Regions from separate parts of the Janthinobacterium sp. GW821-FHT03C08 genome, predicted to be linked through region 1. Evidence: predicted binding sites of a transcription regulator. Region 1 holds the regulator's gene; the other holds the start of a gene.

Region 1 (5,406 bases):
GCGGCGGCGCGCCTGCCGTTCGCCGACGAGGCGCTCGACTATCCGGCCGAGGCCGAGACGAACCTGGCGAAGGAGCGCAACCATGGCTGACTTTACCAATGGCTTCTGGAATATCTACATCGTCGTGCTGTCCCTGCTGGGCATCATCGGCTGCGGCGTGCTGCTGTACTCGCAGTCGAAAGTGAAAGTGGCCGCCGGCGCCCCCGCCGACGGCACCACGGGCCACGTCTGGGACGAGGACTTGAAGGAACTCAACACGCCGATGCCGCGCTGGTGGATGTGGCTGTTCTACATCACCATCGTCTTCGCACTGGCCTACCTGTTCCTGTATCCGGGCCTGGGCACGTACGCAGGCAGCCTGGGCTGGAAATCCTCGGGCCAGTACGAGGAAGAGCTGAAAAAGGCGGAAGCCGAGTACGGCCCCCTGTTCAACAAGTACCTGGGCCAGGACCTGAAGACGGTGGCCGCCGATCCGCAGGCGCAAGCGATCGGCCAGCGTCTGTTCCTGACCTACTGCGCGCAATGCCACGGTTCGGATGCGCGCGGCAACAAGGGCTTCCCCAACCTGACGGACAAGGACTGGCTGTATGGCGGCGATCCGGCCACCATCAAGACCACCATCATGCACGGGCGCAATGGGCAAATGCCGCCGATGGGCGCCGCGCTGGGTTCCGAAAAGGATGTCGAGAACGTGGCCCATTATGTGCTGAGCCTGTCCGGTTCCACCTCGGACCCCGTCAAGTCCGTGCTGGGCAAGGCCAAGTTCGGCGCCTGCATGGCCTGTCATGGCGCCGATGCGAAGGGCAACCAGATGCTCGGTTCGCCTAACCTGACGGACAAGATCTGGCTGTACGGCGGCAGCGCCGATACCATCATGGAAACCGTACGCAAGGGTCGCAACAACACCATGCCGGCCTTCAGCGACTTCCTCGGCGAATCCAAGGTACACGTGCTGTCGGCGTATGTCTGGAGCCTGTCGAATCCCCAGACGCCCGTGAAATGATGTAATGGAACCTCAAGTCATCAAGATGTATGCGGCCCGCGAGCAAATCTACCCTCGCGAGGCCAAAGGACGCTACGCTACCTGGCGATGGGTATGCGTATGGCTTACCCAGCTGGCGTTCTACGGCTTGCCGTGGTTGACCTGGAATGGCAGGCAAGCCCTGCTGTTCGATTTGACCACGCGCAAGTTCTACATTTTCGGCGTCGTGCTGTGGCCCCAGGATTTCATCTACCTGGCGGCCCTGCTGATCATCTGTGCGTATTTGTTGTTCCTCGTCACGGCCATTGCCGGGCGGGTATGGTGCGGGTTCTCTTGCCCGCAAACGGTATACACGGAAATCTTCCTGTGGGTCGAACGCCACATCGAGGGCACGCGCAGCGCGCGCATGGCCCTCGACAAGCAGGGTCCGTCCCTGCGCAAGGCGTTCAAGAAGACGGCCAAGCACCTGGTGTGGGGCGCCATCGCCCTGTGGACGGGCTTTACCTTTGTCGGCTACTTCACGCCGATCAAGGAACTGGCGCAGGCGGTGACCACCCTCAATTTCGGTCCCTGGGAATGGTTCTGGGTCTTGTTCTACAGCCTGGCAACCTACGGCAACGCGGGCTGGCTGCGCGAGCAGGTGTGCAAGTACATGTGCCCCTACGCGCGCTTCCAGAGCGCCATGTTCGACCAGGATACCCTGATCATCACCTACGATGCCAAGCGGGGCGAACCGCGCGGCGCGCTGAACAAGAAGGCGCCCGATGCCAAGCTGGGCGACTGCATCGACTGCACCCTGTGCGTGCAGGTGTGTCCGACCGGCATCGATATCCGCAACGGCCTGCAGTATGAATGCATCGGCTGCGCCGCCTGCGTGGATGCCTGCAACAGCGTGATGGACAAGGTCGACCGGCCCCGTGGCCTGGTACGCTACAGTACCGACCATGCGATGGAAAACAACTTCAACTCGCAGCAGATCCGCCGGCGCGCCATGCGCCCGCGCGTGCTGATCTACACGTCCATCCTGGCCCTGATCATCATCGCCGTGTGTACCTCGCTGGCCCTGCGCACGCCATTGAAAATGGACGTGATCCGCGACCGCGGCTCCATGGGACGCGAAGTGGAAGACGGCATGATCGAGAACGTCTACCGCCTGCAGATCATGAACACCTCGGAGCAAAGCCAGCATTTCAGGATCAGCGTCTCCGGCCTGCCGGGCCTGACCCTGCTGACGCGCGACGAAGTGACCCTGCAGCCGACGGAAACCCTGGGCTGGCCCATCCGCCTGCGCGTGCCGCACGGCGTGGGCGAGAAGGGCTCGAACAAGATTGCCATCGAACTGCAATCGCTGGACGACCCGTCGCTGCATGTGCGGGAAAACGCGGTGTTCATCGTGCCGCGGTAATGTAGGAAGGCCAATCCCCGCATGGGGATTGGCCGCTTAAACAGGAGAATAAAATGTCCGACAGTCTGAAACTGCAAGCCCCCGTGGCGCCCTGGTACAAGCATCGCTGGCCATGGCTGCTGATGGTCGGCCCCGGCCTGTCCGTCGTCGTCGGCAGCTGCATGGCGTATATCGCGTTTACGCAGCCGGACGCGCTGGTGGTGGGCGATTATTACAAGCAGGGCAAGGCCATCAACCAGGACTTGCGGCGCGATACGGTTGCCAGCAACCTGGCGATGGATACGCGCCTGTCCTACGACGTGGCGCAGGCGCGCCTGAGCGGCGCCGTGCACAGCTTCGGCAAGGCTTACCAGGCGCCCTTGCAGCTGCACCTGGCGCATGCGACGTTGCCGGAGAAGGATATCAGGCTGCTGGTGCAGCCCGATGCGGCCGGCAATTTCTCGGTGGCCCTGCCGATGCTCGAGCGCAGCCGCTGGCAGGTGCTGGTGGAAAACGACAAGCGCGAATGGCGCCTGTCCGGCATCTGGACCTGGCCCCTGCAGCGCAGCATCGCGCTGCACGCGGACGAGGAACTGTAGGCCTATTTACAAGTATCCGTGCCGGCCGTAATGGCTTTCAATTTCGCGGGCTGCAGGATTTCAATTTCGCGATTAGAGACGCGCAGCCAGCCTTCCTTCTTGAATTTCGACAATAAACGGCTGACGCTCTCGATGGTCAGTCCCAGGTAATTGCCGATTTCCTCGCGCGACATGCGCAGCTGGAACTTGCTGCCCGAGTAGCCCCGCGCCTCGTAGCGCGACGCCAGGTTGACGATGAAGGCGGCAAAGCGCTGCGTCGCCTGCATATTGCCCAGCAACAGCATCACGCTTTGCTCGCGCGTGATTTCCTGGCTCATCATGCGATGGAAATGCCGCAGCAGCGTGGGCATATTGCCCAGCAATTGTTCCAGGCTGGAAAACGGGATTTCACACACTTCGCTGTCTTCCAGCGCCACGGCATTGCAGTGGTGGCGGTCGGCGCTGATGGCGTCCATGCCCAGCAGTTCGCCAGCCATCTGGAAACCCGTCACCTGTTCTTCGCCGCCTGGATTGATCTGGTACGTCTTGAAGTGGCCCAGGCGGATGGCGTACAGGTTCTGGAACGAGTCGCCGATGCGGAACAGCGAGGCGCCGCGCGCGACCTTGCGGCGGCGGCCGATGATCTGGTCGAGCCGGTCCATGTCGCCCACGTCGAGTCCCATCGGCAGGCACAATTGATGCATGCTGCACGTCGAGCAGCGCGCACGCAACGCTTCCACGTTCACGGCGGGCACGGCTGGAGAGAGTAGCGCTTCTGTCATGTCAGACCCTTTTAGAAAATGCAATAACAAGTTTACTGCATAGTGCGTTGCCATGTGCCAATTTCACGGCAATTCACCGTAATTTCGCTGAATAAACGACGTCCGGCATTTAATTTTATGGCAACATCGTCAAAAGCCCGTTCCAGCGCGGAAAATTACGCGGCCTGCGCTTGCCAAGTTGAAGTATTGATAGGAAAATTCCTGACAGCATTATCTGCCGCCTGTGCCTCCGGGTACTCAAAGGAAATCATGAAGCCTCTCGGCATTAAAGCAAAAGTCGCGCTGGCCACCAGCCTGACCTCGATCGCCATGATCGCCGTGGTCACCGTGGTGCAGGTCAAGCACATGCGCGACGATTTCACGCAAGTGCTGCTGAGCCAGCAAACGGCGCTGATCGAGCGCACGGCCGAGGAACTCGACGACAAGCTGGCCATGCTGCTCGACATCGTCACCCAGACGGCGCGCCACCAGCCGCCCGCCCTGATGGCCGACGCCGGCGCATTGCGTGACTACTACACGCAGCGCACCATGCTGGCCCTGTTCGACGACGTGCTCGTGCTCGATACGCAGGGCAAGGTGGTGGCCAACGTGCCCGAGGTGCAGGGGCGCAACGGCACCGACGTAGCCGACCGCGGCTATTTCCAGACCGTCATGCGCACCAAGCAGGCCATGATCACGGAACCGATGCTGGGCAAGACCAGCCATTTGCCCATCGTGCAGATGGTCGCCCCCGTGCTGGACAACAACGGCGAGGTGGCCGGCATCGTCATCGGCGTGCTGCGCCTGTACAAGGACAACATGCTGGGGCGTTTGCGCACGGCCAAGGTGGGCAAGAGCGGCTATTTTTTCATCCTCACGCGCGAAGCCGTGCCCCGCTACGTGCTGCATCCCGACCCCAGCCGTTTGCTGCAGCCGCGCGCGGCGGGCGCCAACGTCGTCACCACGCAGCTGCTCAAGGAAGACGGCGAAGGCAGCATGGTCAGCACCAACAGCCGCGGCATCACGGGCGTCAACAGCTTCAAGCGCTTGAAGTCGGTGAACTGGCTGCTGGCCGCCTCGCTGCCCGTGGCCGATGCCTTCGAACCATTCGACGGCGTGCTGTCGCGCCTGGTGCTGTGGAGCATCTGCGCCTCGCTGCTGGCCGCGGCCGTGCTGGGCTGGGTGACCGTGCGCCTGCTGTCGCCCCTGGTGCGCCTGCGCGACACGCTGCTGTCCCTGCGCGCCTCGGGCAAGCGCTTTACCCCCGTGCCGGTGCAGCAGCGCGACGAGATCGGCGAACTGACGGAGGCGTTCAACGGCCTGATGAGCGAGCGCGACCGGCTGCAGCAGGAGGTCGAGACGCGCGCCCTGGAGCTGGAGCAGGAACGCGACCGCGCCGAGGCGGCCAACCGCGCCAAGAGCGACTTCGTCGCCAACATGAGCCATGAAATCCGCACGCCCCTGAACGCCGTGCTGGGCATGGTGTATCTGTTGGGAAATACCAAGCTCAACATCGAACAGCGCAAGTACCTGACCATGGTACGCGTGGCGGGGCAGTCCCTGTTGGGCATCCTCAACGATGTGCTCGATTTTTCCAAGATCGAGGCGCGCCGCATGGACTTGTCGCCCGTCGAATTCGACCTCGACGAGGTCATGAATACGCTGGCCACGACGATGACCATGAACGCGGGCGAGAAAGAG
Region 2 (5,406 bases), on a different contig from region 1:
GGCCACCGCGTACTGCACCATTTCCGATAGTGAACTCATGCCCATCTTTTGCATGATGCGCGTCTTGTGCGTGCTGACCGTCTTCACGCTCAGGTGCAAATTGTTGGCGATCTCCGTGATCGACTTGCCCGCCACCAGCAGCGAGAAGACTTCGAATTCGCGGTCCGACAGCTGTTTGTGCAGCAGGCTTTCATTCGGCATCATGATGTTGAGCACGAGCTGTTCCGCCACTTCGGCACTGATGTAGGGGCGTCCCGAGGCTACCTTGTGGATGGCGCCCACCAACTGCGTGCCCGCGCTCTCCTTGGTCAGGTAGCCTTGCGCCCCGGCGCGGATGGCGCGCACGGCATATTGCTCTTCCTCGTGCATGGTGAGGATGAGGATGGCCAGCTTGGGCGCTTCGCTGCGGATCTGCCGGATCAGGTCGACGCCGCTGCGCCCCGGCATCGACAGGTCCAGCAGCAGCAGGTCGAAGCCGCCCTGGCGCACGTGGTTGAGCACTTCGAAGCCGTCGATGGCTTCGCCGACGATGTCGATGTCCGGCGCGCCGTCGAGGATGCGCTTCAGGCCCTCGCGCATGATGGTGTGGTCGTCGGCAATCACAATGCGTATCATAGGCGGGCGATCTGGCGGGGCCTTGGCGGCCCCCGATGTTAGGAAACGGGTAAGATTGTCATATTAACTGAAAACGGCGCCAGCTTTGCCTTTTTCTTAACAGTTGCAGGCTGGCGGCATCCTGTTGCCATGTGACCCGCTACTGCGGCGCGGGTTCCTTGATCAGCCTGTGCACCAGCACCGGCAGCTTGGAATGCGACAGCACCTTGTTCGTCACGCTGCCCAGCAGCAGCTGGCCCCAGCCGCTGCGGCCGTGCGAGCCCATGAAGATCAGGTCGCAATGCTGGAGCTGGGCCACTTCCACGATCTTCAGGGCGGGGCTGTCGGAAAAGGCGGTCAGGCCCGTCGCCTCCAGGCCCCGCCTGGCAGCCGCATCGAGGATCGGCTGCCAGTGGTCGGCGCCCGCCTTGCGCATGGCGATGCGGTACTCCTCCTCGCTGGGATAGCTGGGCGGGATGATCTCGATGTACACCGGGTACTGGTATTCGGGCGCCACGTACAGGGCGAGGATGTCGGCGTGCATCTGTTCGGCAAAGGCGACACCGGCGCAGGCGGTCAGGTTGGAGACGGTGGAACCGTCCGTGGCGATCAGAATTTTCTTATACATGGCAGCTCCTTCGGCGGTGGACCAGCGCGCGCAACGCCCTTATTGTAGACGTGGCGGCAGCATTGTATTCATGTAAAGACTTGATAATTATCAATACTACTGCACCTTCAGTATAGACAACATTGGCAGAAAGACCGTGTGTTTGCCCACCATGGCCGCCACGGGCCGGCGTTGCGCGTGCCGCACAGGGGCAGGATTTCTTGCGTCAGGCGTGGTCTTGCCTGCACGCCAATGGTAGTATTTCAAAATACAACAGTGGGAACACTTATTTCCTGGTGGAAAAGCTCTTGCAAGCCCGCTTTGCAGCGGGAAGCGCGTTTTGAGATTTACCAACAGGGCGGCGCCCTGCTACACTCGCACCATCGCAGCGGTATTGCCTCAAATCATCTTAATCGAGAAATTGCGGGTATCAGTCTGTAAAACGCACAGTTCAGGCGGAATTTTGACAAATTATGGAGAAGCAGGGATATGACCAACGCCGCTGATGATTTCGATGCATTATTCGATGAAGTATCTGCGCAAAGCGCGGCCGCGGCCAAGCCCGCGCCTGCCGCCGCGCCCGCTCCCGCCGTGATCGCGGACGACGATTTCGACGCGCTGTTCGATGCCGTGTCGGCCAGCGCCGCCGTGCCAGCTCCCGCGCCTGCCGCCCCCGAGCCTGCCGCTGCCGCTCCGGCCCTGGTGGAAGCGGCCGCACCCGGCGACGCAGCCGACCCCGTCGACCAGTCCGACAAGCCGATGTTCGAACGCCTGGGCGGCATCGTGCGCCTGCTGCACGACTCGCTGCGCGAACTGGGCTACGACAAGGCGCTGACGGAAGCGTCGTCGCAGATCGTCGACGCCCAGGACCGCCTGGAATACGTCGCCACTCTGACGGAACAGGCTGCCAACAAGGTCTTGAACACGCTCGACGAAGGCATGCCGGCACAGGATGTGCTGTCGAAAAAGGCGAAGGACATGGACAGCCGCTGGACGGCCCTGTTCGATGGCAAGCTGAGCCTGGAAGAATTCAAGGCCCTGGCCGGCGACTCGCGCCAGTTCGCGCAAGCCGTGGCCGAGGCCACGGAAGCGGAAAAGGCGCGCCTGCTGGAAATCATGATGGCGCAGGACTTCCAGGACATCACGGGCCAGCTGATCAAAAAAGTGGTCAACATCACCAAGACGGTGGAAAACGAACTGGCGCAGTTGCTGCGCGATAACGCGCCGGCCGAAGTGCGCGAAAAGCTGGCGCAAAAACCGGTGCCGCTGATGCAGGGCCCGTCCGTGCCGTCGGTGGCGCTGGACCAGGACAATGTTGACGACCTTCTTGCGGATTTGGGATTCTAATGGACGATATGCTCAAGGATTTCGTCGTCGAGGCGATGGATCTTGCGGTTAATGTTGAAGAGCACTTATTGCGTCTCGAACGCGATCCGGACAACAAGGAAACACTGAATGCCGTGTTTCGTTCTTTTCACACCATCAAGGGCGGCGCCGGCTTCATGGGCTTGCCCGCGCTGGTGGCCGCCTGCCATCTGACGGAAAACCTGTTCGATGCCTTGCGCACGGGTGCCGCGCCCGTGACCCCCATCGCCATCGAGGCGGCGCTGCAGGCGTCCGGCTTCGTGGCCGACCAGCTGACGGAACTGGCCAACGGTTCCGCGCCGGAAAGCCTGCCGGCCATGCCGGAAGAGCTGGAACATATCCTGACGAACGCCATCGAAGGCAAGGGCATGGATGCGCCGGCCCCGGCTGCTGCTGCCGTGGCGCCCGCCGCCGTGGCCGAAGTCGCCGTGGCCGCGCCGGCCGCGCCGCTTGCCACGGCCAGCGCCGATGGCCTGGACTGGGAAGGCATGTACAACGCCGTCGTGCCGGCAGGCAGCCAGCTGGCCGTCGTGGCCGCGCCTGCCCCGGCGGCCGCATCTGCCGCCGCGCCTGTGGCAGCCGCCAAGCCCGCCCCCAAGGCCTGGGATGGCACGGAACGCCGCGAGGAGCGTCCCGACGTGCGCCATGCCGCGCCCGTCAAGGAAGACAGCATCCGCGTCGACGCCGTCAAGCTCGACGCCTTGCTGGAAGTGGCCGGCGAATCCGTGCAGGCCGCCAACCAGGCTGCCGTGCTGCTCGAGCGCCTGCTGCAATTCAAATTCGAAGGCCAGGCCGCCACCCTGATGGCGACCCTGGCGGAAACCCTGGAACGGGCCTCGCGCTATTCGACGGAACTGCAGCGGGCCACCCTGGCCACGCGCATGCAGCCCGTGGGACGTCTGTTCCAGAAATTCCCGCGCCTCGTGCGCGAGCTGGCGAAAGACCTGGGCAAGGATGTCGAACTGACCATCGAGGGCGCGGAGACGGAAGTGGACCGCGTCGTGGTCGACAGCCTGTACGATCCGCTCGTGCACATGCTGCGCAACTCGCTCGACCATGGCGTCGAATCGCCGGAAGCGCGCCTGGCCGCCGGCAAGCCCGCCAAGTCGTATATTTCGCTGAAAGCCTGGCAGGAAGCCAACAGCGTCATGATCGTGCTGCAGGATGACGGCAAGGGCATGGACCCGGTCTTCCTGCGCAGCAAGGCACAGCAAAAGGGCCTGATCAGCGAAAACGCGCAATTGAGCAACGACGAGTGCTTCCAGCTGGTGTTCCTGCCGGGCTTCTCGACCAAGGAAGTGGCCTCCAGCGTCTCCGGGCGCGGCGTCGGCATGGACGTGGTGAAGACGGCCGTGGAGAAAAACCGCGGCGCCATCCACATCGAATCCATGCTGGGCAAGGGCACGAAGTTCGCCATCCGCCTGCCGATCGAGCTGTCCATCGTGCCGACCATGCTGGTGTCGACCTCGGGCGCCGCGCTGGCGCTGCCGATGGCGGTGGTGCAGCGCGTCGTCGAATTGCCGGAAACCTTCATGGAAGTGGGCGGCGCGCCCGTGCTGAAGGACCAGGGCCGTCCGTTGCCCGTGCGCTCGCTGGCCGGCGCCCTGGGCTACGAATCGTGCAGCGAGCGCGTGGGCATTGTTGTCGCCGCGCCACAGCCGTACATTCTGGCCGTGGAAGCCGTCGATGGCACGGCCGACCTGGTGATCAAGCCGATGACGGCCATCACCGTGGAAGGCATTACCGGTACCGCCCGCTCCGCCGAAGGCGAGCTGGTGCTAGTCGTGGGCCTATCTTTCCTGATGGATGGTTGCAGGGGAAGTGTGCGCATGGCTGCCTAGAAACACCGGCACCCACGCCAAGCCCGCTGCAGACCCCTGCAGCGGGCTTTTTTTTCGGTTTTTTTCGATTTTTATTCGCCCCGCCGGCAATTTGGCGGATTTTCGTATCAGCAATTTTTTAGCCATATCCGCAATGCGGGCCGAATTTTGTATCGCCCATCCCACGCTGGGGCGGCTTTTGCTTCTGCATTGCACAATATATGGCATAATCATTGCCGATCCCTTCGATCAGTACGACAGATCACTTAAACAGGCTGTGGCAACGCTGCATAAATCATGATGAAGACGCTTTACGACAAACTTTGGGAATCCCACGTTGTTCGGGCCGACGATGATGGCACGACAATTCTGTATATCGACCGGCACCTGCTGCATGAAGTGACCAGCCCGCAGGCCTTTGACGGCTTGAGCGTGGCGGGCCGCCAGCCGTGGCGCGTTTCCGCCAACCTGGCCGTGGCCGACCACAACGTGCCCACCACCAGCCGCGTCGACGGCATTCTTGATCCCGTGTCGCGCCTGCAGGTGGAAACCCTGGACAAGAACGCCAAGCACTATGGCTTGACCTACTTCAACATGAACGACAAGCGCCAGGGTATCGTGCATGTGATCGGCCCCGAGCAGGGCGCGACCCTGCCCGGCATGACGGTCGTCTGCGGCGACTCGCACACGTCCACGCACGGCGCCTTCGGCGCGCTGGCGCACGGCATCGGCACGTCCGAAGTCGAGCACGTGCTGGCCACGCAGACCTTGCTGCAAAAGAAATCCAAGTCCATGCTGGTGCAAGTCGACGGCGCTCTGCCGGCCGGCGTGACGGCGAAAGATATCGTGCTGGCCATCATCGGCAAGATCGGCACGGCTGGCGGCACGGGTTACTGTATCGAGTTCGGCGGCTCGGCCATCCGCGCCCTGTCGATGGAAGGACGCATGACGGTGTGCAACATGGCCATCGAGGCGGGTGCGCGCGCCGGCATCATCGGCGTGGACGACACCACCATCAAT

What was found. Region 1 encodes FNR, which switches genes on or off when oxygen is low (the NO sensors DNR and NnrR bind a similar motif). Its sites were predicted from a motif close to TTGATNNNNATCAA; they were not measured.
Region 2: a site for FNR is predicted at 1,303-1,316, ahead of AC07VL_RS15600 (universal stress protein). Genes of this name have one in related genera too.

What each region holds. Positions count from the first base shown of each region.
Region 1 is NZ_JBWKUP010000009.1:243,417-248,822, reverse strand. It holds gene AC07VL_RS15155 (cbb3-type cytochrome oxidase subunit 3) at 1-90, shown strand, start outside; gene ccoP (cytochrome-c oxidase, cbb3-type subunit III) at 83-1,003, shown strand; gene ccoG (cytochrome c oxidase accessory protein CcoG) at 1,008-2,387, shown strand; gene AC07VL_RS15140 (FixH family protein) at 2,441-2,965, shown strand; gene fnr (fumarate/nitrate reduction transcriptional regulator Fnr) at 2,968-3,726, opposite strand; gene AC07VL_RS15130 (response regulator) at 3,976-5,406, shown strand, end outside.
Region 2 is NZ_JBWKUP010000010.1:34,717-40,122, reverse strand. It holds gene AC07VL_RS15605 (response regulator) at 1-615, opposite strand, end outside; gene AC07VL_RS15600 (universal stress protein) at 755-1,222, opposite strand; gene AC07VL_RS15595 (protein phosphatase CheZ) at 1,691-2,548, shown strand; gene AC07VL_RS15590 (chemotaxis protein CheA) at 2,548-4,407, shown strand; gene leuC (3-isopropylmalate dehydratase large subunit) at 4,684-5,406, shown strand, end outside.